Regions from separate parts of the Enterobacter oligotrophicus genome, predicted to be linked through region 3. Evidence: predicted binding sites of a transcription regulator. Region 3 holds the regulator's gene; each other region holds the start of a gene.
The links. Region 3 encodes PhoB, which activates phosphate uptake and scavenging genes when phosphate is short. Its sites were predicted from a motif close to CTGTCATAAAACTGNCNNAT; they were not measured.
Positions count from the first base shown of each region.

Region 1: a site for PhoB is predicted at 2,709-2,728, ahead of kdgR (DNA-binding transcriptional regulator KdgR). Genes of this name have one in related genera too.
Region 2: a site for PhoB is predicted at 6,216-6,235, ahead of uvrB (excinuclease ABC subunit UvrB). Genes of this name have one in related genera too.

Region 1 is NZ_AP019007.1:603,069-612,792, forward strand. Features, by position in the region: partial or broken gene EoCCA6_RS02860 (DUF2627 domain-containing protein) at 8-152, opposite strand; gene EoCCA6_RS02865 (YebO family protein) at 862-1,149, opposite strand; gene mgrB (PhoP/PhoQ regulatory lipoprotein MgrB) at 1,224-1,367, opposite strand; gene EoCCA6_RS02875 (YobH family protein) at 1,526-1,765, shown strand; gene kdgR (DNA-binding transcriptional regulator KdgR) at 1,826-2,617, opposite strand; gene EoCCA6_RS02885 (MFS transporter) at 2,796-4,169, shown strand; gene htpX (protease HtpX) at 4,220-5,101, opposite strand; gene prc (carboxy terminal-processing peptidase) at 5,294-7,342, opposite strand; gene proQ (RNA chaperone ProQ) at 7,362-8,048, opposite strand; gene EoCCA6_RS02905 (GAF domain-containing protein) at 8,145-8,642, opposite strand; gene yebS (membrane integrity lipid transport subunit YebS) at 8,775-9,724, shown strand, end outside.
Region 2 is NZ_AP019007.1:3,929,428-3,939,151, reverse strand. Features, by position in the region: gene moaE (molybdopterin synthase catalytic subunit MoaE) at 1-382, opposite strand, end outside; gene moaD (molybdopterin synthase sulfur carrier subunit) at 384-629, opposite strand; gene moaC (cyclic pyranopterin monophosphate synthase MoaC) at 622-1,107, opposite strand; gene moaB (molybdenum cofactor biosynthesis protein B) at 1,111-1,623, opposite strand; gene moaA (GTP 3',8-cyclase MoaA) at 1,648-2,637, opposite strand; molybdenum cofactor riboswitch at 2,625-2,759, opposite strand; gene yvcK (uridine diphosphate-N-acetylglucosamine-binding protein YvcK) at 2,986-3,894, shown strand; gene uvrB (excinuclease ABC subunit UvrB) at 3,970-5,985, opposite strand; gene EoCCA6_RS18835 (ABC transporter ATP-binding protein) at 6,736-7,458, shown strand; gene bioD (dethiobiotin synthase) at 7,421-8,122, opposite strand; gene bioC (malonyl-ACP O-methyltransferase BioC) at 8,115-8,870, opposite strand; gene bioF (8-amino-7-oxononanoate synthase) at 8,854-9,724, opposite strand, start outside.
Region 3 is NZ_AP019007.1:3,523,581-3,533,304, reverse strand. Features, by position in the region: gene brnQ (branched-chain amino acid transporter carrier protein BrnQ) at 1-328, opposite strand, end outside; gene phoR (phosphate regulon sensor histidine kinase PhoR) at 738-2,033, opposite strand; gene phoB (phosphate response regulator transcription factor PhoB) at 2,055-2,744, opposite strand; gene sbcD (exonuclease subunit SbcD) at 2,927-4,132, shown strand; gene sbcC (exonuclease subunit SbcC) at 4,129-7,260, shown strand; gene EoCCA6_RS16885 (hypothetical protein) at 7,291-7,869, opposite strand; gene mak (fructokinase) at 7,959-8,864, opposite strand; gene rdgC (recombination-associated protein RdgC) at 8,988-9,724, shown strand, end outside.

The DNA of each region.
Region 1 (9,724 bases), 1.6 Mb from region 3:
AAATTCCTTAGAGTGTTTTCTTAGCCCGCGGGCATTGACTTAGATAAAACTGAGACATTACTGCATGAGGCACTAATATAAGGTTCGGCAGAGAAGCGGTATTCAACGACAACGTGTTTACTCAGGACTTCTTTACTGAAAATGCCACACATAAACAGAACTGTACCTCGTTTGACCCAAAACGTGTTATCACATACAACGTTTAATATGGCAAGCCATTTTTAAACGTGTCTCGATCCGCCGCACAAATTCTGGGGCTTCCCTGCAACGTTCTGCACAATTATGCGTGTTGCTAAAGGAGGCTTTCCAGTTTTAACTGCCTTACGACTGCATTCGCAACCGCTGTAATCTAAGACATTTTTACCATAGCTCAATCATTTTAAAGCGTCCAGATCCCGCTTAAAGTTTTCTCAACGCAATGATTGAGTTAGAACAAATTGTGAAAACTTATGCTGAAATCTTTGTAACACGTCGGGAATGTTACAAGAAAAATACGGGGTTAACGGTGTCGCACTGGTTGTATTAATTTTCACCGTTTAATAAACATCTTTTGCACTAAAATAATGAAATTTTTATGACTCTGCCTCAAAAGAAGGCAAGCAAAACGTTTCGATAAAAATAAACCCGGTGTTGATAGGTTCAAATACAGAATATATGCAACTTAATGGTGCCTGAGCGATAAGGATAAATATTCGCCAGTTTTCAGTATCCTGAATGAATTATTAACTGATACTACATTTGCGTGGGACGCATGAACCCGGAACATACGGTTTTAGCGCGATAAGGCATGGCAGGTTTTTGTTCGCGATCACGGGAGGGTTTTACCCTGACATGGCCAGGCCGCCTCCCGCATATGACAGATTAACGTTCTGCCACCAGGCGAATGAAATCGTCTTCGTCGTCTTTGTTTTCAACAACCGCTTCTTTCGGTGCTTCTTTTTCTGGCTCGTTGGCTTCACACAGGCGACGCAGCAGCGCGTTCTGGCGTTTCTGCTGATCGAGTAGCGCTTCTAACAGTTCAATTTGCTCGTTCGTGCGAGAACTGGCGCGGTTAACGAAAAACCACAACACCAGACCCACCACCAGGATCACTAATGCGATCGCCAGGGATGCGATGCTTAGCAGCCCCGAATTCAGTAACTCACCCATTTCACCACCTCGATAAAAACAGCTATTTTACCACTGGCGCGAAGGAAGGAAATCACCTTAAGAAAAAATGCGTTCTACCACGGGATAAACTTATTGATTGCACAAATGCCACTAAAAAACTGTACATCCTGATCGCACATCACATTGATCGTCTGTGTCCAGAGCACCACACATGCAATCAACACGATAACCAGAATTACCCAGCGTATTTTTTTCACTCCACACTCCGTCTTATGACTGATGCGACCAGGTTATCACGGTTATCTTAAACAAGGACTAACTGTAACCCTATCAAACTCTTTTCGGAATCATGCACTTGTTTCACAGGGTGAACCGTTTACGCTTAGCACATGACAACAAAGATAAAGAGGCAATGATGAAGTTTATCATTCGTACCATTATTGTACTGGCCATTTTATGGATTGGCCTTCTGTTAACCGGATACGGTGTACTTGTGGGAAGCAACGAAAACGCTGCAGGATTAGGTATCCAGTGTAAGTACCTGACAGCCCAGGGCGTGAGCACAGCACAGTATTTGCATTCGGATAGTGGGATCATTGGCTTAACGAACTGCCCGGTTCTGCGAAAAATGGCCGTAGTCGTTGATAACGGCTAACGCTTCAACGTAACCACAAAACGCCGCAACAGATGCGGCGTTTTTTATTCTCAGCAAGGTTTAGAAGGGATAATCGTTATAACCCATCTGCTCAGAAATTTTACGGGCAGCAGTATGCAGAATAGCGACATACTCATGTAAACGCTCTTCCGAGAAACGCAGTGTCGGGAATGAAATGCTCAGGCCCGCAATCACCACGCCAAAGCGGTCAAAAACAGGCACGCCGATACAGCGCAGGCCTTCTTCCTGCTCTTCGTTATCTTCACCGTAACCCTGCTCACGCACTTTATCGAGCACGGCCAGCAGCTCATCAGTGCTGGTGATGGTACGCCCGGTGCTGCGTTTGTATTCAACGCCTTCGAGGATCTGTTTCACCTCTTCGCGATCGCGCCATGCCAGCAGCACTTTACCAATCGCGGTACTGTACAGCGGGTTGCGACGACCAATACGGGAATACATGCGCAGGTTATACATGGAGTCAATTTTGTGGATGTAGACGATACTGTCTTCATCCAGCGCCCCCAGGTGGACGGTCTCTTTCGTCAGACGAGAAAGTTCACGCATCTGAATGTCTGCGCTACGGATCAGATCCACATTTTGCAGCGCCCGCGCGCCCAGCTCAAACAGCTTCAGCGTCAGAGAGTACTTTTCCGATTCGCCTTCCTGAGCGACATAACCCAACGATTTCATGGTTTGCAAAAAGCGATAAACGGTGCTCTTCGACATCATTACACGCTGCGACAACTCTGTAATACCAATTTCACGCTCTTCTCCGAGCGCCTGTAAGATGCCAAACACCTTCAGCACGGAAGAAACAGAATCTGGCTGCTTATCCAAATCTGCGATTGCCATTTATCACCTCATGGAGAGTGTTTTATAAAATTCAGAACCGGTTTTTATTATAAATTCGTGTCATGTTACCTGCAATCAATCTGCGTTTACTTCGTTACAAATCTGCGACATAAAACCGAATTAACGATGCTAAAATAGTTACTCTGAGAATAATTTCACCTTGAGTCTTTCATTTCCCATGGAAAAAAATCCTTCCGATGGCCTGCCCTTACCGCAGCGGTATGGCGCAATTGCCACGATTATTATCGGCATTTCAATGGCGGTTCTCGACGGGGCTATTGCCAACGTCGCGCTTCCAACCATCGCCAGCGACCTGCATGCCTCGCCTGCCAGCTCCATCTGGATCGTCAATGCGTACCAGATAGCCATTGTGGTTTCACTACTGTCACTCTCATTCCTGGGCGATATGTTTGGCTACCGTCGGGTCTACCAGTGTGGACTGGTGGTCTTTACCCTGACCTCACTCTTTTGCGCGCTTTCGGATTCATTGCATACCCTGACGCTGGCGCGTATTGCTCAGGGTTTCGGTGGCGCGGCCCTGATGAGCGTGAATACTGCGCTGATACGGCTCATTTATCCGCAACGCCATCTTGGGCGCGGTATGGGGATTAACTCGTTTATTGTGGCGGTTTCATCGGCAGCCGGGCCTACCATTGCGGCGGCAATTCTCTCTGTCGCCTCCTGGCAGTGGCTGTTTGCAATCAACGTGCCGCTGGGCATCGTGGCAATCGTTTTTGCCCTGCGCTATCTCCCGGCTAATGGCCCTAAAAGCACCATGCCACGTTTCGATCTGCCAAGTGCAGTGATGAACGCACTGACTTTCGGCCTGCTTATCACTGCGCTGAGCGGCTTTGCACAAGGCCAGTCACTGAGGCTGATTGCCGCTGAAGTGGCCGCCATGCTGGCGATCGGCTTCTTCTTCGTGCGTCGCCAGCTGGCGTTGCCTGTACCTTTGTTGCCGGTAGACCTCTTACGTATCCCGCTGTTTTCACTCTCTATCTGCACCTCAATTTGTTCATTCTGCGCCCAGATGCTGGCACTGGTTTCTCTGCCCTTCTTTTTACAAAGCGTGATTGGCCGTTCAGAGGTGGAAACAGGTTTACTGTTAACGCCGTGGCCACTGGCGACGATGGTGATGGCACCGCTGGCAGGTTATTTAATTGAGCGTGTGCATGCCGGGCTGCTGGGTGCACTCGGGCTGGTCGTGATGGCCGCAGGATTGTTTGCTCTGGCATTGCTTCCCGCTTCGCCAACCGATCTGGATATTATCTGGCGGATGATCCTGTGCGGTGCCGGTTTCGGTCTTTTTCAGTCACCAAACAATCACACCATTATTACTTCTGCCCCACGCCATCGCAGTGGGGGAGCCAGTGGAATGCTGGGTACAGCTCGCCTTCTGGGACAAAGCACCGGCGCGGCATTGGTGGCCTTAATGTTTAACCTCGCCGGACAAAACGGTACTCACGTTGCATTGTTCACCGCCGGAACGCTGGCGACTGTCGCCGCGATTGTCAGCGGACTTCGCGTGACGCAGCCCGGCGCGCAGGCATAAAAAAAGCCGGGCGGAGTGCTCTCCTGCCCGGCTTTATTCTGTCTTTCGCGTTACTTCAGGTATTCACCACTGCGCAGCGCTTCGATACGTTTATCCAGCGGCGGGTGGGACATAAACAACTCACTCAGCGATTTCGATTTACCGTTAATGCAGAAGGCCATCATGCTGTTCGCTTCCTGCGGCTCGTAGCTGGTTTTCAGGCGCTGCAGCGCAGCAATCATCTTCTCACGCCCAACCAGTTTCGCAGAGCCCGCATCCGCGTGGAATTCACGGTGACGGGAGAACCACATGGTAATGATGCTTGCCAGAATACCGAACACCAGTTCAAGTACCATCGAAACGGCGAAATAGATCAGCGGGTTACCGTTGCTCTCTTCACCTTCGTCGCGATTGCCCCCCATAAAGCCTGCCGCGATCTGCGCCAGAATACGTGAGATAAAGATAACGAAGGTATTCACCACGCCCTGAATGAGAGTCATGGTCACCATGTCGCCATTAGCGATGTGGCTAATTTCGTGGGCAATCACCGCCTCGGCTTCATCACGGCTCATGTTCTGCAACAGGCCGGTACTTACCGCAACCAGCGACGCATCGCGACGGGCACCCGTGGCAAAGGCGTTAATATCCGGCGCATGGTAAATCGCCACCTGCGGCATCGCGATGCCCGCCTGCTGCGACTGCTGCGCAACCGTGTTCATCAGCCAACGCTCCATATCGTTACGCGGCTGTTCAATAACCTCACCCCCGACCGATTTGAGTGCCATCCACTTTGACATCAGCAGGGAAACAAAGGAGCCACCGAAACCAAACAGCAGCGCCATAATTAACAGGCCCTGAACGCTGCTCGACTGAATTCCCGTCAGGCTTAGCACGAGCCCGAAAACCACCATAACCGCCAGGTTAGTGGCCAGGAAGAGCGCGATTCGCATCATAATTTTCTTTTAACCTCAGTTTAACAAAGCGCACTATGCGATTACCCACATCGTATGGGTATTGTGGCTATTTTCAAGGTTTCGGGGCGCGTAAGTCACCAGAAAGACACAACTTTACACAATTGAAATTCAGGTTGACGTGAGGATGCAGAACTAAAAAAACAGGCACAATTTCTTGTGCCTGTGCGGGGATTATTTTGCCGGTGTCGGTTGCACGGCAGGCTTCTCTTTTTCCAGCTTCGCCAGGTCGAGCGCGATGTGGACCGTCTCATCAAGATACGGGTCCGGCTCCTGGTAATCTTTTGGCAGATCGTCCAGTTTTTTGAGCAGCGGCTTACCTTCACGTTTGAAGCGGTCGTTGATGCGCGCCAGACGCGTCGCGTCATCTTCGTTGTTCTCTTTCTCACGCTGAGCGTAGTTAAGAGAGACAATATTCCGTTTTTCTTTCAGGGCATTGAAACGCGCAATGTCCTTCATGATGTACTGGAATTCCGGATCTTTCGCGATGCGCTCGTTATGGTCTTTCAGCAACTCAGGGCCAAACGGGGTCATGTCGCCAGACTTCACAAATGTCGCGGCATTGATGCTGTCCCACGGCAATGCGTTATCTTCAAACTTCTCACCCGTTTCCGTCTCTTCGGTGCCCGTCGGCATCATGATGTCCGGCGTGACGCCTTTACGCTGCGTACTGCCGCCATTCACGCGGTAGAACTTCTGAATGGTGTACTGCACGGAGCCGAGCGCAGGCCATTCCGGGCGCAGCATCTGATCGTAAATACGGTTCAGAGAGCGGTACTGCTGCACGGTGCCTTTACCAAACGTCGGTTCACCCACGATCAGCGCGCGGCCATAATCCTGCATTGCGGCAGCAAAAATTTCAGACGCGGAAGCACTGAAGCGATCCACTAATACCACCAGCGGACCTTTGTAGTAGACCACGCCATCGGTATCGGCATCTTCACGCACTTTACCGTTGTTATCACGCACCTGAACAACCGGGCCGGACGGGATAAACAGGCCAGAGAGTGAAACCGCTTCAGTCAGCGCCCCACCACCGTTACTGCGCAAATCGATGATCACGCTGCTGACATTCTGCTTCTCAAGTTTCTGCAGTTGCACTTTCACATCGTCGGTCAGGCCAACGTAGAAGCCAGGAATATCCAGCACGCCGACCTTCTCTTTACCCACGGTTTTCACCGACATTTTCACCGCGCGGTCTTCAAGACGAATACGCTCGCGGGTCAGGGTAACGATACGGGTTTTGGTGCCTTTACCGGCAGGCAGAATTTCCAGGCGAACTTTGCTGCCTTTCGGCCCTTTAATCAGCGCAACCACGTCGTCAAGACGCCAGCCGATGACATCAACCATGCTCTGCCCGGTTTGACCCACACCCACAATGCGATCGCCTACGCTAATCGCTTTGCTTTTGGATGCCGGGCCACCCGCCACCATGGAGTTGATCACGGTGTAATCATCGTCCATCTGCAGCACCGCACCGATACCTTCCAGAGACAGGCTCATTTCGGTATTAAACTGTTCGGTGTTGCGCGGAGAGAGATAGTTAGTATGCGGATCGATTTCGTGGGCAAACGCGGTCATCGCCAGTGAGAACACATCTTCACTGTTGGTCTGCGCCAGGCGACGAATAGCAAATTTGTAACGACGCGTCAGCGTGTCACGAATCTCTTTCTCATCTTTGCCGGTGAGCTTGAGGCTCAGTTGGTCGTATTTCACTTTTCCGTCCCACAGCGCATTCAGCTCGGCTTCATCTTTCGGCCAGGGCGCTTTGCTGCGGTCCAGATTAAAGGTGTCGTTGCCGGTGAAGTCCATTGGACGTTCCAGCACTTTCAGCGCGTATTGATAACGTTCAAAACGACGCTTTTGCGAAAGGTTGTACAGATCGTAAAACAGGTCAAGTTTACCGGAACGGAGTTCATCACCCACTTCGGTTTTACGTTTGGCGAACTGTTCAACATCGCTGGCCAGCAGCACGTTATGGCTGTAATCCAGCAAGTTCAGATAGCGGTCGAAAATTTTGGCCGAAAAGGCCTGATCGAGATCGAACTGACGATAGTGCGAACGAGTGAAGCGCGACGTCACGCGCTCGCTGACCGTCGCATGCTGAGTCTCTTCCTTTAAGACCGGAATTTGGTCAACACGCGTAATATCGTCCACTGCGAAAGCATGGCCTGTTATGGCAAACAGGCCCGCTAACGCGGTGAGCTTAAAAAAAGTGTTCATGCCAGGCTTGGCCTCCGTTTCAGAACAACAAGTGTTCTGCGCGTACAATCATTGACATACCAGAAGTCAGCTGTACACGAACGCCATCTTTGGTGATTTCCAGTACGGTGGCGTCCATCGCATTGTTACCCGCCTTGACCTTCAGTGTCTGGCCTACGCTCAGCGCAGTGATGTCAGAAACCGGAGTATGGCGCGGCTCCTCACGTGGCGCACGCGGAGCTTTAGCGGCTGGTTTGTCAGCACGCGGTTTGCGATCGTTATTCTCATTGCGACGCTGCGCAGGACGCGGTTTACGTTCACGACGTGGCGCGTCTTCCTGGCCATTTGCCGCTGCAGCTTCGCGTTTTTTCGCTTGCTGTTCAGCGCGTTGCGCCTGAACGCGCGCTTTGGCTTCTTCCAGCTGCTTGCGAGCGTGCTCTACGTGCTGCTCATCCAGCTCACCACATGGGTTGCCGTCGAGATCGACACGGGTCGCGCCCGGTTTAATACCGTACAGGTAACGCCAGCTCGAAGTATAAAGACGTAAGGCAGAGCGAAGCTGAGTTTTGCTGAGGTTCATCTCCCCCTCAACGCGCGCGACCAGATCCTGAAAAATACCGACTTTCAGGGGACGAGCCTCACCTTCAGCGCTGAAGCACTGTGGGAAACGCTCGGCCAGAAATGCGATAACTTCTTTACTGCTATTCAACTTAGGTTGATTTTCCATGAAATTTCCTGATTACAACGGACGTTGCCAACAAGCGCAGGCATGAACAGGCGACATTATAATGACGCTATCAGTAAATGCTACGTTATCCGTTGATTATCCTGCGACGCTCGCAAAGAATTTTTGATAATCGGTTGCTGCCAGAACATTTTCCAGATTTGCCACCAGCTCGCGCAACCCTTGTTCGTCCTCGGCTGTAAAGCGACTGAAGTCTGTACTGTCGATATCCAGAACGCCAATAATCTGATTTTTTACCACCAGAGGCAGTACGATTTCAGAATTGCTGGAGGCATCGCACGCAATGTGTCCATCAAAGGCGTGAACATCTTCTACACGCTGAACCTCGTTTGTGGCAACCGCAGTACCACACACGCCGCGACCTACAGGAATACGCACGCAGGCGATTTTCCCCTGGAATGGCCCGAGCACCAGTGTGTCACCTTCGAGAAGGTAAAAACCAGCCCAGTTCACACCGGAGAGACGTTCAAACAGTAATGCACTTGTATTTGCCAGAGTGGCTAAGAAGCTGGTTTCACCTGCCATCAATGCCTGAAAATCGCGATTAAGATCCGCGTAGAATTCTGTTTTGTTCATTATTCAATCACTTAGTTGTCTAACAAATTTACCGCTTTGCCTATTAAAATAAGCATTAAATGCGCTCATGCTCAAGGTGAATCAATTCATGAGTTACTATAACATTCAACAATACTTATCTGTGCGCGACTCATGGCTCTAAAAACACCCAAAATTACGCCGACACGAAAGATCACCGTCCATGCGGTAAGCGAATCGTTGCCTCGTGCACATTATCAGCGTTGCCCTCAGTGCGATACGCTTTTTATGTTGCCGAAGATGAAATCGCACCAAAGTGCCTTTTGCCCTCGCTGTGATGCCAAAATCCGCGACGGGCGCGACTGGTCTTTAACGCGACTCGCGGCCATGGCGGTGACGATGCTGCTGCTGATGCCGTTTGCGTGGAGCGAGCCGCTGCTGAAGCTCTATCTTCTCGGTGTCCGTATCGATGCCAACGTGCTGCAGGGGATCTGGCAGATGACACGTCAGGGCGATCCGCTCACCGCCGCGATGGTGCTGTTTTGCACCGTCGGTGCGCCGCTGGTGTTGGTTGCCGCCATCGCCTATCTGTGGTTTGGCAATATTCTGGGGATGAACCTGCGCCCTGTCCTGCTGATGCTGGATAAACTCAAAGAGTGGGTGATGCTGGACATCTACCTCGTCGGCGTGGGTGTCGCCTCGATTAAAGTCCAGGATTACGCCTTTTTGCAGCCAGGTATTGGCCTGTTCGCCTTTATCTCGCTGGTGCTGCTGAGCATCCTGACGCTCATCCACCTCAATGTGGAACAGCTTTGGGAGCGCTTTTACCCGCAGCGCCCTGCCACACGGCCCGATGAAAACCTGCGCGTCTGCCTGGGCTGCCATTATACCGGGCTGCCTGACGCCCGTGGACGCTGTCCACGCTGCCATATCCCGTTAAGGCTACGTCGCAACAACAGTCTGCAAAAATGCTGGGCGGCGCTGATTGCCTCAATGGTATTTCTGATCCCCGCCAATATGCTGCCGATTTCCATTATTTATGTGAACGGAGGCCGCCAGGAAGATACTATCCTTTCAGGTATTATCTCCCTCGCCCACAGTAACGTGGCTGTGGCGGCGATTGT
Region 2 (9,724 bases), 410 kb from region 3:
CACGCTTCCAGAACGGTGCTTTGGTTTTAAGGTAATCCATAATGAACTCCCCTGCCGCAAATGCGCTACCGCGGTGTGCGCTGGTAACCCCAACAAACACAATCTCCTCGCCCGGCCACATTTCACCGATGCGGTGGATAACGGTCACGCGCCCGAGCGGCCAGCGGCCTCGCGCCTCTTCCACAATCTCCGCGAGAGATTTCTCCGTCATTCCCGGATAGTGCTCCAGCGTCAGCGCTTTTACGCTGTCACCGAGGTTGTGGTTGCGCACTTTACCGGTAAACGTCACGACCGCGCCGTCCTCATCGCGCTCTGCCAGCCAGTCATATTCTTTACCGACGTTAAAGCGATCGTGACTGACCAGAATTCGGGTTTCAGCCATCTCAGCCCCCTGTAACCGGCGGGAAAAAAGCGACCTCATCACCCGCCGTCAGCGGATGGTCAAAATCAACCAGCGTCTGGTTAACCGCCGCCAGCAGCTTGCCTTCATCCAGCGCCAGCGCCCAGCGGTCGCTTTGTGTAGCCAGATGTGCACGCAGGGCGGCAACGTTTTCAAACGAGCCGTCCAGCGTCAGGCTGTCGGTATTGACCAGTTCGCGCACCTGGGCAAAAAAGAGCACCTTAATCATGGCTGTCCACCTTAAAATCGCCGGATTTGCCGCCGCTTTTCGCCAGCAGGCGAACCGGACCAATCACCATGTCTTTTTGCACGGCCTTGCACATATCGTAGATGGTCAATGCGGCCACAGACGCGGCCGTCAGTGCTTCCATCTCAACGCCCGTTTTACCGGTTAAGCGACACAGCGATTCAATGCGAACGCGGTTGTGCTCCGGCTGCGCCTGCAGATTCACTTCCACTTTGCTCAGCATCAGCGGGTGGCACAGCGGGATTAAGTCCCAGGTACGTTTCGCAGCCTGAATACCGGCAATACGGGCGGTGGCAAAGACATCACCTTTGTGGTGGCTGCCGTCGATAATCATCGCCAGGGTTTCTGGCAGCATGGTGACGAACGCTTCGGCGCGCGCCTCGCGCACCGTTTCCGCTTTGGCGGAGACATCCACCATGTGCGCTTCACCAGCGGCGTTAATGTGGGTCAGTTGCGACATAACTTATTTCTTCAGATGAGGATGGAAATTACACGGACGGGTACGGGCATCCAGTTGCGGGGCGATTATGTTTTCCCACGCGGTACGGCAGGCTTTCGTGGAGCCTGGCATGGCGAAAATCAACGTGTTATTCGCAACCCCCGCCACAGCGCGCGACTGCAGCGTGGAGGTGCCAATCTCTTCAAACGAGAGCATACGGAACACTTCGCCAAAGCCTTCCACCTCGCGGTCAAAAAGCGGGACCAGCGCTTCAGGCGCTTGATCGCCTGCGGTAAACCCGGTGCCACCGGTGATCAGCACCACCTGCACCTCGTCGCCTGCAATCCACTGAGAGACCTGAGCGCGAATGGCGTAGCGGTTCTCTTTCACAATCGCTTTATCGACGATTTTATGCCCCGCGTCATGTGCCGCATCACGCAGCCAGTGGCCGGAGGTATCATCCTCTTCGCCACGGCGTTCGGAAACGGTAAGAATAGCAATGCGTGTCGGGATAAATTCTGCGCTTACCTGACTCATCTTCTGGTTCCTTCTTAAGACGGATTACCCGCCAATGTATGACAGGTTTTGAGTAATTCCGGTGTTGCCCTGATGCAGGAAGTGGGTCTGCTTTTTATGCATCAGCGCTTCAGAAATGCGCGCTTCAAGTGCGTCCTGTTGAGCATCGTCCTCCAGCAGATCGCGAAGTTCTACGCCACCATCGCCAAATAAGCAGAGGTGCAGCTTGCCGACGGACGAAACGCGCAGGCGATTACAGCTGGCACAGAAGTCTTTTTCATAGGGCATGATAAGCCCAATTTCCCCTTCGTAATCCGGGTGACAAAAGACCTGCGCCGGGCCGTCGCTGCGCTGGCGGATCTGGTGGAGCCAGCCGCGTTTCAGCAGCTCGTCGCGCAGCACCATGCCGGAAATATGGTGGCGGCGGAACAGCTCACTGCCCTCGCCAGTTTCCATTAGCTCAATAAAACGCAGTTGAATGCGGCGTGGTTTGATCCACGCCAGGAAGGTGTCCAGTTGATGATGATTCACATCACGCATCAGAACCGTATTGACTTTCACTTTGTCGAAACCAGCTGCAAACGCGGCGTCGATGCCGTCCATCACCTGACGGAATTTGTCCTGGCCGGTAATGGCGTGGAACTGGCGCGCGTCGAGGCTATCCACGCTGACGTTGATCGCCGTCAGACCCGCCTCACGCCAGCTCACCACGTCACGGGCCATACGGTATCCATTGGTGGTGACGGCAATTTGCCGGATACGGTCATTCTCCCGCACAGCGGCAATGATGTCAGGGAAATCGCGACGCAAAGAGGGTTCACCACCGGTCAGACGCACTTTTTCGGTGCCGAGTTCAGAAAAGGCGCGCGTGACGCGACGCACTTCATCGACGGAGAGAAAGCCGTTATTGGTGACCTTGCCCGGCTTGTAGCCATCGGGCAGACAGTAGGTGCAACGGAAGTTGCACACATCGGTAATCGACAGACGTAAGTAGAAAAACTTACGCGCGAAAGCATCAGTAAGTTGTGAAGCCATGTACACCTTTCCAGATACGGGAGGCACAGTCATTTCTTTCTGTACCCTGGTGGCAAATCCGCCACGGCCAGAGCGCCATATCTTTCGACACAGGCGCTAAGGCTAGAGTGTATGTTTTCAATTTCGAAAACGTGGTTAAAGCGATAGTAGCGCGGAAATCATCACTTCGCCATTATCGCTTTACGCTATATAATTATGTATATAGCGACATGATCGTGCATTTTCACTACAGAATACGCAAAAACTGTATTTTCGCATTGATATACGTCAGTTTGCGTGGGGTGAGGCATCGTCTTTTAGGGGTAGTTAGGTTACTGTTACAAAGAGTGAATATGATAAGGAATGTGTATGCGCAATCGCACTTTTGCGGATCTTGATCGTGTCGTCGCGCTTGGCGGGGGCCACGGCCTGGGACGAGTTATGTCTTCGTTATCGTCCCTCGGCTCACGGCTAACAGGGATCGTAACCACAACGGACAATGGCGGCTCCACCGGGCGAATTCGCCGCGCCGAAGGCGGGATTGCCTGGGGGGATATGCGCAACTGTCTGAACCAGCTAATTACCGAACCGAGCGTCGCGTCAGCGATGTTTGAGTACCGTTTTGGCGGTAACGGAGAACTTTCCGGGCATAACCTGGGAAATCTGATGTTAAAGGCGCTGGATCACCTGAGCGTGCGCCCTCTTGAGGCCATCAATTTAATCCGTAATCTGCTTAAAGTTGATGCGTTCCTGATCCCGATGTCAGAACAACCGGTCGATTTAATGGCGATAGATGCCGAAGGCCACGAAGTTTACGGCGAAGTGAATATTGACCAGCTCATCCAGCCACCGACAGAGCTGATGACCTATCCAGGCGTTCCTGCCACCCGTGAAGCGGTCGAAGCAATTGGCGAAGCCGATCTTATCCTGATTGGGCCTGGCAGTTTTTACACCAGCCTGATGCCTATTCTGCTGGTGAAGGAGCTGGCGCAGGCGCTGCGCAGAACGCCAGCCCCAATGGTGTACATTGGCAACTTAGGACGTGAACTGAGCCCAGCAGCAGCGAGCCTGTCGCTGGCGGGCAAGCTGAACCTGATGGAGCAGTATGTCGGTAAGAAAATTATCGATGGCGTCGTGGTAGGGCCAAAAGTCGACGTTTCAGGTATTGGCGATCGTGTAGTGGTGCAGGAGCCGCTGGAAGCGAGCGATATCAAATATCGCCATGACCGCCATCTGCTGCGCGACGCGCTGGAGAAGGCGATTCAGGCGCTGGGCTAGGTACGTTTTGTGCGGCCTGTTGCCCTCACCCCGGCCCTCTCCCACGGGGAGAGGGGGAGAACACATCGCCTTGACTCACGATGCTGCGATGAAAAGATCGCGTAGCTGATGAAGCTGGTCGCGGATTTGCGCCGCCTCTTCGAACTCCAGGTTCTGCGCGTGCTGCATCATCTGCCCTTCCAGCTCGTGGATTTTCTGCTGCAACGCTTTCGGCGTCAGCGCGACGGTATCTTCTTCCACCACTGAACGCGCCTTGCCACGCCCTTTCGCTTTGGTCTTCGCTATGTTCTGGCCCAGCGCCAGAATATCCACCACTTTCTTGTTCAGCCCCTGCGGGGTAATACCGTGTTCTTCGTTGTAGCGCTGCTGTTTCTCACGACGGCGTTCCGTTTCGCCAATCGCTTTCGCCATCGACGGGGTAATTTTATCGCCGTACAGAATGGCTTTTCCGTTAACGTTACGCGCGGCGCGGCCAATGGTTTGGATCAGAGAACGTTCAGAACGCAGGAAGCCCTCTTTATCGGCGTCCAGAATCGCCACCAGCGACACTTCCGGCATATCCAGACCTTCTCGCAGCAGGTTGATCCCCACCAGTACATCAAACTCACCCAGACGCAGGTCGCGAATAATCTCCATACGCTCCACGGTGTCGATGTCCGAGTGCAGATAGCGCACGCGCTCGCCGTGCTCTTCGAGATATTCAGTGAGGTCTTCCGCCATACGCTTGGTCAGGGTAGTGACCAGCACGCGCTCATTGATGGCGGCACGGATACGGATCTCCGACAGCAGATCGTCGACCTGAGTGGCAACCGGACGCACCTCGATAATCGGGTCGAGCAGCCCTGTCGGACGCACCACCTGATCCACCACGTCGTCACCGGATTTCTCCAGCTCGTAGTTGCCCGGCGTGGCCGAAACGTAGATCGTTTGCGGCGCGAGCGCCTCAAACTCTTCAAATTTCATCGGACGGTTATCCAGTGCCGATGGCAGGCGGAAACCGTACTCTACCAGCGTCTCTTTACGCGCGCGGTCGCCGCGGTACATCCCGCCGATCTGCGGGATCGTCACGTGGGATTCGTCAATCACCAGCAGGCCATCCGCCGGAAGGTAGTCAAACAGGGTTGGCGGTGCTTCGCCAGGTCCACGCCCCGAGAGGAAACGCGAGTAGTTTTCGATGCCAGAGCAGTAGCCCAGCTCGTTCATCATCTCCAGATCAAACTGAGTACGCTGGCTTAAGCGCTGCTCTTCGAGCAGCTTGTTGTTCGCCAGAAGCACCTTGCGGCGATCGGCCAGCTCCACTTTGATCTCTTCCATCGCCTGCACGATGCGCTCGCGTGGCGTCACGTAGTGTGTTTTCGGGTAGATGGTAAAACGCTGGATCACCGATTCCACGTGTCCTGTCAGCGGGTCAAACAGCGACAGCCTTTCCACCTCTTCGTCGAACAACTCCACGCGCAGCGCCATATCGTCCGATTCCGCCGGGAAGATGTCGATCACCTCACCGCGCACGCGGAACGTACCACGCTGGAACGCCTGGTCGTTGCGGGTGTACTGCAGCTCCGCCAGACGGCGTAAAATCGCACGCTGATCGATAATCATCCCCTGCGTCAGGTGCAGCATCATCTTCAGATAGAGATCCGGATCGCCCAGACCATAAATAGCCGAAACTGACGCCACCACCACCACATCACGTCGCTCCAGCAGCGCTTTCGTCGCTGACAGACGCATCTGCTCAATATGCTCGTTCACCGAGGCATCTTTCTCGATAAACGTGTCTGAGCTTGGGACATAGGCTTCTGGCTGATAGTAGTCATAGTAGGAGACGAAATACTCCACCGCGTTATCCGGGAAGAACTCTTTCATCTCCCCGTAGAGCTGCGCCGCCAGCGTTTTGTTCGGGGCAAGCACCATCGTGGGGCGTTGCAGGTCGGCAATCACGTTGGCGATGGTAAAAGTCTTACCCGAACCGGTCACACCTAATAGCGTCTGGTGCGCCAGCCCATCTTCCAGCCCCTCTTCCAGCCGACGGATAGCCTCGGGCTGATCCCCCGAAGGACGGAAAGCAGAATTCAATTTGAACGGTTTACTCATGGACGACAACCTGATGACGGATTAAGCGGCAGGTGAGTAATTTTACTCGTTGTGGCCAGGATTGCCAGTAAAAAACACTGGATGAAAAACCAGTAGCGTGTCAGGATATTTAGCGTAACACAGGGAAGATTAGCGCGATAACGGTCGAAATGTAGACGGTGACGAAATAAAACACCACTGAACCAGGTTATCCCCAAAAATTTTTCTTTTTTAACATTTGTCAAGCTGTGTAATGAAAGTTTTATGGCAACGGGTGACAGTTTCATTACGCGCATTGATTTTATCTAACCTGCTAATATATAAACGATATTTTATAAAGCCGCGTTTCGCATCAATTTGGGCGTAACCCGCGTATTCTCTCGCTTATCGCATGTTTTCTAACTCTAATGCACATGGTTATCCACAGGAATAGTGGATAACTGCTTCCAGCCCGTACAGACCGCCGCTCAGCAAATTCCCGGTTTTTCCCACGAAGCGGCAACAAAAAATTTTTATCGCTATTTTTTGACGATAAACCGCTAAGTAGTTCATAAGACGTTGACGAGATCTTGCTCACATTTCGGCCCTTCCCTCGCTGCACCACAACTCTGCATGACAGGCACTGACGCTGTGCAATTCAACAATTTTGCGCCCCTTGTTCCAGGGCTTAATCCTAAAAAAGACGTTTTTTTAACCTGCTAATAGGTTCTGGCAGGCGTTTTGCACATTCCTGCCGGAGCGTTACCCAAACACATTTTTAAGGAGAGAAAGATGTTGAGTCTGCGTGCAGTCAATCAATTTTACGGAAGCCAACATACGCTATGGAATGTGGATTTAGATTTGCCACAAGGCATGTGCACGGGCGTCGTCGGTCTGCCAGGAATGGGCAAAACCACCCTGATAAATTGCATCACCGGGAATGTGCCCGTAGAGAGCGGCACCATCATCTGGCATGAAGCCGGTGCCCCGCCGCGCGATTTGCTGAACCAGGCGTCTGAGCAGCGACCAGCGCCAGGAATTGGCTATGTTCCGCAGGACAGGCGAATATTTTCTCAGTTAACTATCGAAGAGAATCTGCATATCGCAATGCGGGCAACGGGGACGGCGGCGTCTGGTGCGAAAAACGATGTTTACGACCTGCTCCCCCAGCTCTATACCCTGCGCCAAATGCGTGCGAACACGCTTTCCCCTGACGATCAGTATCAGCTCGCACTGGCCAACGCGCTGGTCACTCGTCCTCGCGTGTTGATCATCGATGAGCCGATGCATGGCGCAGGGCACAGCATCGCCCGGAAGCTGGCTCAGCTGCTGGCGCGGTTAAATCGGGAACTGGGGATGACGGTGCTGTTAGCAGAGCCGCAGCTGTCGTTTATCCGCCGGGTCGCGGACCGCTTCTGCATGCTGTATCGCGGGCGTAACGTGGCGCAGGGCCACGTTAACGAGCTGGACGATGAGCTTATCGCTCACTGGATGTCGCGGGACGCAAGACGCTGAGGTCGAGATATTTTCCGGTTTCAGCCTGTTCCGGGCCGTCAGCGAGCCACGGGATCTCCCCAAGGCATGGCGCAGGAAGCACCCGTCTGAGCGTCGCCAGATACTCCTGGTGGCGTTTCCCAGGCGCAACCACGTCATTGGCTATCCAGCCAGCCAGGGGCAATCCCGCCTGCTGAACGGCCTGTGCGGTTAACATGGCATGGTTAATACAGCCCAGCTTCACGCCAACAACAAGGATAACCGGAAGCTGCTCGGCCTGTACCCAGTCGGCAAACGTCTGCTGGTCCGAAAGCGGTGTAAACCAGCCACCCGCTCCTTCCACCAGCACCCAGTCAGCCTGATTTTCCAGCGCTCTTAATCCGGCAGATAACACATTCAGATCAATCGGACGCCCCTCATCTGCGCTGATGATGTGTGGCGAGGTTGGTTCTGCGAAGGTGTACGGGTTGACCGCGGCATAGGCAAGCTCAAGGCTGCTGTTGCGTTGCAGCGCCAGCGCGTCAGTGTTGCGTAGCCCTTCAGGGGTTATCTCACTCCCGGACGCCACGGGTTTATACCCGGCGGTGATTTTCCCCTGCCGACGCGCCGCCTGCAGCAGCGCGGAACTGGCAACCGTTTTGCCTACTTCTGTATCCGTTCCGGTGACAAAGTAACGTTCAGTCACGATCGATAATCCCATGAAAAAGTTGATAAGAGAGCGGGAACGCGCCCCGCTGCTGCGGCCAGGCCAGCTCCAGACGCTGCAATTGCCCGCGGGTGAGCGGCGTGCTTTCGCGCCCGGTATGCAGATGGGTGGCACCAATTCCCTTCAGCGAGCGCATGGCGCTGAAGGCATCGCTGAAGTGAAGCGTGATGGTCTGCACCGTACAGCGATAGCGCCAGCCTTCCAGCGCCTGGGTCACCTGCTCTTGCGATAAGAATCGGTTGGCGTGCGGCTGTGCATCCACCGCTTTCCAGGCCTGGTTTAGCTCCGGTAAAGAGCTTTCCAGCAGCGTGGTAAACGCTACTTTTCCGCCTGGCCTTGCCATACGATAAAGCTCGCTTAACGCCAGGGGCAGGCTGCTGCACCACTGCACCGCAAGGTGGCTCCAGACCAGATCAAACTGCGCATCGGGCAGCGGGATCGCCTCGATATCGGCCACCAGATAGCGGTCTGCCGACTGTCGCTTTCGCGCCTCGTCCACCATTTTCTCTGAAAGATCGATAGCCGTAACGTCGCTGCCGGCCTCACGCCAGTAGCGGCTGTTGGCACCGGGACCGCACCCGGCGTCCAGCACCCGCAGAAAAGCGCTCTCACCGAGCGTGGCAAGCAGTCCCTGCGCGCTCTGACGCTGCAGTTCATCGTGCTGCGAATAGCTTTGCGCGGCCCGGCCAAACGCTGCGGCGATGGCCTGTTTATTGACTGGCGACATAGAGTGCCTCCAGCAGTGCATCAATATCCTGTAACTCATGCGCCGCCGTGAGCGTTAAACGCAGACGCGCCGTCCCCGACGGGACGGTTGGCGGGCGAATGGCAGTCACCCACATACCCTGTCTGCGAAGCGCCTGCGCCAACTCCAGCGTCCGGCTGTTTTCGCCCACAATCACGGGCTGAATCGCACTCTGCGAATCGGTACTCAGGAAGGGAAGATGGCGTAAGCCCTGACGAAAATGGTGAATGTATCCCGCCAGGCGCGCCCGTCGTTCGCGGCCTTCTGCGCTTCGGATCACCGCCATTGAAGCTGACAGCGCCACGGCCTGCGCGGGTGGCATGCTGGTGCTGTAAATCAGATGCCGGGCGAACTGCAGCAAATAATCAGCAACGGAATCACTGCACAGCACGGCGGCACCGCTGACGCCGAACCCTTTGCCGAAGGTCACAATCAGCAGTTCCGGCTTCACGTTTTGCTGGTACGCGCTACCGCGCCCTTCGTCGCCCATTACGCCAATACCGTGGGCATCATCAACCAGCAACCAGGCGTGTTGCTGCTTCGCCGCCTCGTGCACTGCGCGAAGCGGCGCACTGTCGCCGTCCATGCTGAACACCCCTTCCGTCACCACCAGTTGCTGTCCGTGACAGGGCTTATCCAGCAGCGAGCGAAGCTGAGCCACATCGTTATGCGCAAAACGCCGCAGCTGTGCCGGGCTTAAATTTGCCGCCTCCAGCAGCGAGGCATGGCTTAAGCGGTCGGCAACAATGCGGTCATCTTTGCCCATCAGTGCGGCGATCACCGCCTGATTGGCGGCAAAACCGGAGATAAACAGCAGCGCACGCGGATAGCCGAGC
Region 3 (9,724 bases):
CCACTTCGAAGGATACGGTCGCAGTACGTGGCGTCGCAAACAGCGGGCCCACGGCCAGGTAGCAGACCGTCGCCAGCAGAACGCCAGCCACTTTGCCAATCGGGGTGCTCAGGCTATCGACACCGCCGCCGACTTTCGCCAGCGCGACGACCGTCAGTACCGGCAGACCTACAGCAGTAATCAGGAAACCAAACGCAGCTGTCCAGACGTGTTCACCCGCCTGTAAGCCAACCATGGGTGGGAAAATGATGTTGCCTGCGCCAACGAACAGCGCGAATGTCATAAAGCCCAGCGCGATGATGTCACGCGATTTTAAGTGATGGGTCATAGAACCTTACTGCCTGTGGATGTGGTGTTGAAAACGTTGAGATTTTCGCCATCCCTGACGGGACAATACAGCGGAAAATTTGCTCAATTTCAGCGGGATATTCTCCCGTCCTGGCGTGGAGAAGAATAGTTTTTCGATTTACCACGCAAATACAGTCGGTATGACAGTATCTGGGGGGCAATTTAAACGCTTATAACGTTTAAAGGCAAGGTGGGATCGTAAAACCAGAACAATATGCCAGCATGAAAACAGCAACCAGCACAATACGCCAGTTATAAGAAAAACGCATGGCTAATCATGCGAACAAAAAAACATCAACCGTATAAAATTCACTCGCGTTTCGCTTGACTGCAAAGTAAACGGGCCAGCAATCGCTGGCCCGTGGAAAGGAAGGGTGACATACCTGCTTTCAGGCGATCTTTTTGGCAATTAATCGTTCCGGAATAACGAAACTGAAACGCGTTCCTTTGCCCGGCGTGCTCTGGATATCCAGACGGCTCTCGTGGTGATTAACCGCATGTTTCACAATCGCCAGACCCAGACCGCTTCCCCCGGTCTGCCGCGAGCGCGCCTTGTCTACACGGTAAAAACGCTCGGTCAGGCGTGGAATGTGCTCCGGTGCAATACCCGGACCGTTATCCTCAACGCTAAACTCCGCACCTGCTGGCACATGGTGCCAGCGCACCATAATGCGCGTCCCCGCTGGCGTATGATTCACCGCATTGTAAACCAGGTTGGAAATGGCACTACGTAACTCGTCTTCACTGCCGAGCACTTTCAGCGTGTTATCAACGTCGAAAATAAGTTCATGCTTTTTATGGCTTAACGTCTGCGCTTCACGTTCAACCACCCGTAACATCATCGGCACGTCGATGGTGTCATTCAGCGCCAGCGTAGGGGCCGCTTCTATTTTTGACAGCGTGAGAAGTTGTTTCACCAGCCCTTCCATCCGGTACGTTTGCTCGCGCATGGTGTGCAGCGCTTTCTCGCGCGGAGCGCCTTCCAGCGTTTGCTCCTGCATCATCTCCAGGTAACCCTGGAGCACCGTCAGCGGCGTGCGTAGCTCGTGGCTGACGTTGGCGAAGAAGTTGCGGCGCGCCCCTTCCAGCTGGTGCATCTGGGTCACATCGCGCGCAACCATCAGCCACTGCTGATCGCTGTACGGCATCACGCGGATCTCAAGATGCCGACCGTTATTGAGCTTCAGATTGTGCGGACGGGTAAAATCACGCTTTTTCAGATACAGCGTGAACTCCGGGTAACGCAGAAGGTTAAGGATGTTCTGGCCGTTATCGTCCGGCCAGCGCAAGCCCAGCAGCTGCTGCGCCAGACCATTACACCAGAAGATCGTCCCCTCTTCGGTGGTCAGAATAACGGCATCCGGCAGCGATTCCGCGCCACTGCGAAAACGCTTAATCAAACTTCCCAGCTCGCGGCGACGCTTTTTGTTGCGCATCTGCATCTGGTGAAGGCCGTAAAGCAGCGGCTCCCAGCTTCCGCTTCCTGGCGGTGGCGTCATACTTCTGTCCACCCACAGCCACCAGGAGAGGCGCAGTAAGTTCCAGAAATGCCAGATCAGTAATCCGGTCACTGCCGCCAGCAGGAACCACGGTAAATGTCCAAAAAAGGCCCCCAGAATGAAGGCCGGAATACAACATAAGATCAGTTCAAAGACGAGCCTTTTCCATGACAGACGTTCCAGCACGCGTCACACTCCTGTCATTGTTCAGAAACGGGTCGAAAAACGATAACCCGTGCCGCGGACCGTCTGTACCATGCGATCGTGGCCGCTCAGTTCAAGCGCTTTACGCAGGCGGCGGATATGTACGTCAACTGTCCGGTCTTCGACATACACGTTAGTTCCCCAGACGTTATTCAGCAACTGCTCGCGGCTGTAGACGCGTTCCGGGTGAGTCATAAAGAAGTGCAGGAGTTTGAATTCGGTTGGCCCCATGTCGAGAGGGTTTTCACCGGTCATCACGCGGTGTGAGGTGGGGTCAAGGCTCAGGCCCTGCATCTCAATCACCTCCTCCACCGCCATTGGCGAAATGCGGCGCATCACCGCTTTGATACGGGCAACCAGCTCCTTCGGAGAGAATGGCTTGGTGATGTAATCGTCCGCGCCGGTTTCAAGACCGCGCACGCGATCCTCTTCTTCACCGCGCGCCGTCAGCATCACAACCGGAATGTCGCGGGTCATCGCTTCACGTTTAATGTGTTTGATGAACTGCAGGCCAGAGCCACCAGGCAACATCCAGTCAAGCAGAATCAAATCGGGCCAGGGTTCATTCAGCTGGTTCACCGCGCTGTCATAATCTTCCGCTTCAACCGGCTGGAAGCCATTTTGTTCGAGCACGAAGCACACCATTTCGCGAATTGGAGCTTCATCTTCTACGACCAGAATACGTCTCGCCATACTTTGCCCTGTCTTATTTAAGTTACAAGTTTGTAATGCGGCGTCATTATGCGTCAGATTTATGACAGATTTATGAAAAACATTACCACCATCAATGGCAAACTGTTGTTTTATTACAGCGGTTATTTTCCCTTCCCTGACAGTTTATAATCGCCCTCATCTTTTTTCGCCACGGATCTGTTATGCGCATACTTCACACCTCGGACTGGCATCTGGGTCAAAATTTTTACAGCAAAAGCCGTGCTGCCGAACACGAAGCATTCCTGAACTGGTTGCTGGACACGGCCCGGTCGCATGAGGTGGATGCGATCATTGTGGCGGGTGATATCTTTGACACCGGATCGCCGCCGAGCTATGCGCGAGAGCTCTACAACCGTTTCGTGGTGAACCTGCAGCAGACTGGCTGTCATCTGGTGATTGTCGCCGGAAACCACGACTCGGTGGCAACGCTAAATGAATCCCGCGATATCCTGGCGTTCCTTAACACCACGGTGGTCGCCAGCGCCGGGCATGCGCCGCAAATCCTGAAAAAACGCGACGGCACGCCGGGTGCGGTACTGTGCCCGATACCGTTTTTACGCCCGCGCGATATTGTACAAAGCCAGGCCGGACTGTCTGGCAGTGAAAAACAGCAGCATCTATTACAGGCCATTACCGACTATTATCACCAGCAGCATACCGATGCCTGTGCCCTGCGCGGCGATCGGGCGATTCCGGTGATTGCCACCGGGCATCTCACGACTGTTGGAGCCAGTAAAAGTGACGCGGTACGTGACATTTATATTGGCACGCTGGATGCTTTCCCGGCACAGAACTTCCCGCCAGCCGACTATATCGCCCTCGGACACATTCACCGGGCACAAATCATCGGCGGCTGCGAGCACATTCGCTACTGTGGCTCGCCCATTTCGCTCAGTTTTGATGAGACCGGCAAAGCCAAATGCGTTCACCTGGTGAGTTTTACTGACGGTAAACTCAGCGCAGTTGAAACGCTGGAGGTGCCTGTCACCCAGCCGCTGGCGGTGCTGAAAGGCGATCTCGCCGCCATCACCGCCCAGCTTGAGCAGTGGCGCGGCGCGGAGCTTAACCCGCCCGTCTGGCTGGATATCGAAATCACCACCGACGACTACCTGCACGATATGCAGCGTAAAATTCAGGCGCTGACAGAAGATCTCCCCGTTGAAGTGCTGCTGGTGCGCCGCAGCCGCGAGCAACGCGAGAAAATTCTGTTAAGCGCACGGCGTGAAACGCTCAGTGAACTCAATGTCGAAGAGGTATTTGCACGGCGGCTGTCTCAGGAAGAGATTGACGATGCGAAGCGCGCCAGGCTCAACGAGTTGTTCACCCACACGGTGCATGCACTTAATAACGAGGAAGAAAACGCATGAAGATCCTGAGCCTGCGGCTGAAAAACCTCAACTCACTCAAGGGCGAGTGGAAGATCGACTTTACCGCTGAGCCATTTGCCAGCAACGGTCTTTTTGCCATTACCGGTGCCACGGGCGCAGGTAAAACCACCCTGCTTGATGCCATCTGCCTGGCGCTCTACCACGAAACACCGCGCCTGCAAAAAGTGTCTCAGGCACAAAACGATCTCATGACGCGTGATACCGCTGAGTGCCTGGCGGAAGTGGAATTTGAAGTGAAAGGCACCGCCTACCGTGCTTTCTGGAGCCAGAACCGCGCACGCAATCAGCCAGACGGGAACCTGCAGGCACCGCGCGTGGAACTGGCGCGCTGCGAGGACGGTAAAATCCTGGCGGATAAAGTGACGGATAAACTGGAGCAAACGGCGACGCTCACCGGGCTGGACTATGGCCGCTTTACCCGCTCGATGCTGCTCTCTCAGGGACAATTTGCCGCCTTCCTTAATGCCAAACCGAGCGATCGCGCCGAGTTACTGGAGGAGCTGACCGGAACCGAGATCTACGGCCAGATCTCAGCAATGGTGTTTGAGAAACACAAAGCCGCGCGTAATGCGCTGGAGATGTGCGAAGCGCAGGCCGCAGGCGTCGTGCTGCTGAGCGAAGAACAGCAGCAGCAATTGCAGCAAAGTTTGCAGGTACTTACTGACGAAGAGAAAATCCTGCTGGCTCAGCAGCAAAGCAACCAGAAAGATTTTCAGTGGCTTACGCGAAACGATGAACTCATCCGGGAGCAACAGCGCACAACGGCCTCTCAGCAGCAGGCGCAACAGGCGCTTACTGACGCCGCACCGGAACTGGCGAAGCTCCATCTGGCCCAGCCTGCGGCGCAACTACAACCGCTGTGGGATCGACAGCAGGAGCAGACTGCACGTCTTGCTCAGACAAAACAGCGAATCAGTGAAGTAAATACTCGCTTACAGGCAAAAACCGCACTACGTGCGCGCATTCGCACTGCAGCACAACGCAGTCGCGAACAGTTACAGACTGAACTTACGGCAGTTACCCGCTGGCTTGCTGAGCATGAGCGGTTCCGCCTGTGGGGACAAGAGATTGCTGGCTGGCGCGCGCATTTTTCGCAGCTTAATCGTGATAAAAGTCAGCTTACAATGCTTTCAGCACGTATCGCTGAACTGCGGCAGAAGCTGGCAGTTCTGCCGGAAAGCACACTGTCGCTGACGGCAGATGACGTCGCTGTGGCAATGGAGCAACAGGCCCGGTCGCGAACTTTTCGCCAGCAACTGACTGCGCTTCATGCCCGCTGCCAGCCGCTGCAAAAGCGCCTGCGGCAGACCAGCGAAAGCATGCAGAAAGCGCAGGCGGAGCAGGTCAAACTTAACGAAACGCTGACGCTGCGCCGACAGCAGTTTAAAGAGAAAAATCAGCATTATTTGGATCTAAAAACGCTATGTGAACGTGAAGCGACGATTAAAGATCTTGAGCACTTTCGTGCGCAGTTAGAGGCCGGTAAACCTTGCCCACTCTGCGGTTCCTGCGAACATCCGGCAGTGGCGCGATATCAGTCACTGGAACTTACCGACAATCAGCGCCGCCGCGATGCCTTAGAAAAAGAGGTTGCAGCGCTGAAAGAGGACGGTCTGTTGGTTCTGGGCCAGGTCAACGCCCTGACTCAGCAGATACAGCGTGAAACAGACGAAGCCCGGTCGCTCTCTCAGGAGGAGCAAGCGCTCACTAAAGAGTGGCAGGCAATCTGCGTCTCTCTGAATATCGCACTGAATATTCAGGAAGATATCGCTCCGTGGCTGAACGAGCAGGAACAGTATGAGCGTCAGCTTTATCAGCTCAGCCAGCGCCTGACGCTGCAAAACCAGCTCAATCAACAGGAAGAACAGGAACGTCAGTATCAGCAACAGCTGGCGGCTACGCATCAGGCACTGGAAACAGCCCTGCATCCGCTGTCGCTGACCCTTCCGGATGAAGGGGACGAATCCATCTGGCTCGCCTCACGTGAAAGTGAATCCACACAGTGGCAGGAGAAGCAAACTCAGCAGGGTGTTGTTCAGGAACGTATTAACGCCCTGACGCCGTTACTCGATACCCTGCCGGATGCTGATACGGCAGAAGCGGAACCCACCGTTCCCGGTAACTGGCGCGAGATCCACGACGAATGTGTGTCGCTGCAGAGCCAGCTTACTACCCTGCAACAGCAGGAGATGCTGGAAGGTGAACGGCTGAAGCAGTCACAGACGCAATTTAGCGCCGCGCTCGCTGCGAGTGTTTTCACCGATCAGGAGGCATTTCTGGCCGCCCTGCTGGACGATAACACCGTTCGCCACCTCGGGCAGCTTAAGCAGACGCTCGAAAATCAGATACAGCAATCCACCGCGCTGGCAGCCCAGGCGAACCAGTTGCTACAGGAACATCAGGCGCTGCGTCCGGAAGGGCTGGACAGCGATGTACTAACGCTGCAGGTGCAGTTGCAACAGCTGGCGCAAACGCTCCGGGATAACACCACGCACCAGGGTGAGATCCGCCAGCAGCTTAAGCAGGACAGCGACAACCGACGTCACCAGTTGGCGTTGATGCAGCAAATTGAAGAGGCAGCCCGCCTTGCCGACGACTGGGGATACCTGAATTCGCTGATAGGCTCCAGCACGGGCGACAAATTCCGCAAGTTCGCTCAGGGGCTGACGCTGGATAATCTGGTGTGGCTTGCTAACCAGCAGCTTAACCGTCTTCACGGGCGTTACCTGCTTCAGCGTAAAGCCAGCGACGCGCTGGAACTGGAAGTGGTCGACACCTGGCAGGCCGATGCGGTACGAGATACCCGCACCCTGTCCGGCGGAGAAAGTTTCCTGGTCAGCCTGGCGCTGGCGTTAGCACTTTCTGACCTGGTGAGCCATAAAACGCGGATTGACTCACTGTTCCTTGATGAGGGCTTCGGCACACTCGACAGCGAAACGCTGGATACCGCGCTGGATGCGCTCGACGCGCTGAATGCCACCGGGAAAACCATTGGCGTCATCAGCCACGTCGAGGCGATGAAGGAGCGAATTCCGGTGCAGATCAAGGTGAAAAAGATCAACGGGCTGGGATACAGCAAGCTGGACAAGGTATTTGCGGTGGAGTGATCCCACACAGGGCGGCACACGGCCGCCCTGTCAGGACGGTGGCGACAGCCACTCGATAAACTCTTCAACCGCTTCTGCCCGCAGACCGTTATGCAGATAGCGATCGTCCGGGGAGGTTAAATCATCATTCAGGATCGGACCATTTGCCTCGATAGTGATCCGCAATAAACGCGCAGCGTACTCAATCGCAAAATACCGATCCTGTTTCATCCCGTTAATAAACGTTTGCGGATCGGCGCTGCCAAAATGCAGCTCAACCCGCTTTTCCAGATCGCCAAATTTCATTGAATTCGCTGAAACCTGAAAAATACCTGTTTCCGTTGTCAGAGGCGAATGTTCAGGATTATTCACATCTCTTCCTTCCAGCCAGTTCCAGCTACTTTCGAAACCGGCCAAAACGCGCAATACCTCCAGCATTACGGCTTTGCGATGCAGCAGTGAATTCCACGGCCCCAGAACAGAATGATATTTCGAATAAATATCAACATTCTCATTAGGTTCAAAAATAGCGTCCTCTGCCGTTTTCCCCCATAAAATTAGTTCATCAAGGAAGATATCGGTAGGTTGCCCGCGGTTATAAACCGCAGATTTTATCGCGTGATAAGCCATATTTTCCCCCTCTGAACGCTCTCTGGAGTGTAGTTCAGAAAGAGGAAAGTGACGTCATACTTGAGGAGTATGCGGGCGCATGTATTCCGTCAACCTGGCCACAACCATGCTGCACCCCGCACGCCGCTGGAATCACCATGTACTGCTTTGCGGATCGGCGTTTCACACTCGCCGCCGAACACCCACTGCTTCACCAGGTTCGGCACCGTAGTGTACAGCCGATCGACGTTACTCATCCCACCGCCCAGCACAATCACATCGGGATCGAGAATATTCACCACGTGCGCCAGCGATTTTGCCAGGCGCATTTCGTAACGGCTGAGCGCCAGTTCCGCCACCGGATCTTGCGCCTCGACCAGACGCATAATCTCATTGCCCTTCAACGGCTGACCGCTCAGGCGATGGTAGTCGGTGGCAAAACCGGTGCCGGAGATAAACGTCTCAATACAGCCCTGTTTACCGCAATAACAGGGGACTTCAGCGCGGTATTTAAGTTCATCTTCATCCATCCACGGCAGGGGATTATGGCCCCACTCACCCGCAGTACCATTACCACCGATATGGGAACGTCCGCTAAAAGCCACGCCTGCGCCGCAGCCTGTGCCGATGATCACCGCGAAAACGGTCTGCGCACCGGCCGCAGCACCGTCGATGGCTTCAGACACCGCCAGACAGTTAGCATCGTTCGCCAGACGCACTTCACGGTTCAGACGTGCGCTTAAATCTTTATCAAAAGGCTGGCCGTTGAGCCAGGTGGAGTTGGCATTTTTAACCACGCCGGTATAGGGCGAAATCGATCCCGGAATGCCCATCCCGACGGTGCCGGTTTGCCCCGTCGCCTGCTCTGCCATGTCGACCAGACGGGCAATCGTCTCGATAGTCTGCTGATAATCATCACGCGGCGTGGGGAGACGGTGGCGAAACAGCTGCTCCCCTTGTTCGCTCAGTGCAATGACTTCTGTTTTGGTGCCGCCCAAATCGATCCCAATACGCACAAGACACTCCTCATTATTTTGATTATCAACAGAGTAGAAGCCCGCTACCCGATTAGCAATGCAAGCGATGCGACAATTCGTTATCATGCCCGCTGATTTAACGACAAGGCCGTGGAAATTATCATGCTGTGGTTCAAAAATTTGATGGTTTACCGTCTCAGCCGCGACGTTTCGCTGCGTGCAGAAGAGATGGAAAAACAGTTAGCCGCTTACACCTTTTCCCCTTGCGGTAGCCAGGATATGGCAAAAACCGGATGGGTTCCTCCAATGGGTTCACAAAGCGATGCACTGACCCACGCCAGCAGCACCGGTCAAATCATCGTCTGCGCCCGTAAAGAAGAGAAAATTCTGCCGACGCCGGTGGTAAAGCAGGCGCTCGAAGCGAAGATCTTCAAGCTGGAAGCCGAGCAGGGTCGCAAGCTGAAAAAGACCGAAAAAGATTCCCTGAAGGATGAAGTGCTGCACTCTCTGCTGCCGCGCGCCTTTAGCCGCTTTAGCCAGACCATGATGTGGATCGATACCGTGAACGGGTTGATTATGGTGGACTGCGCCAGTGCCAAAAAAGCGGAAGATACGCTGGCTCTGTTGCGTAAGAGCCTGGGATCGCTGCCGGTGGTTCCGCTTGCGCTGGAAACGCCAATTGAGTTGACGCTGACCGAGTGGGTGCGCAGCGGTACGGCCGCGCAAGGCTTCCAGATCCTCGATGAAGCGGAGCTGAAAGCGCTGCTTGAAGACGGTGGCGTGATCCGCGCGAAAAAACAGGATCTGGTGAGCGACGAAATCGCGGTACACATTGAAGCAGGCAAAGTGGTGACCAAGCTGGCGCTCGACTGGCAGCAACGCATTCAGTTTGTGATGTG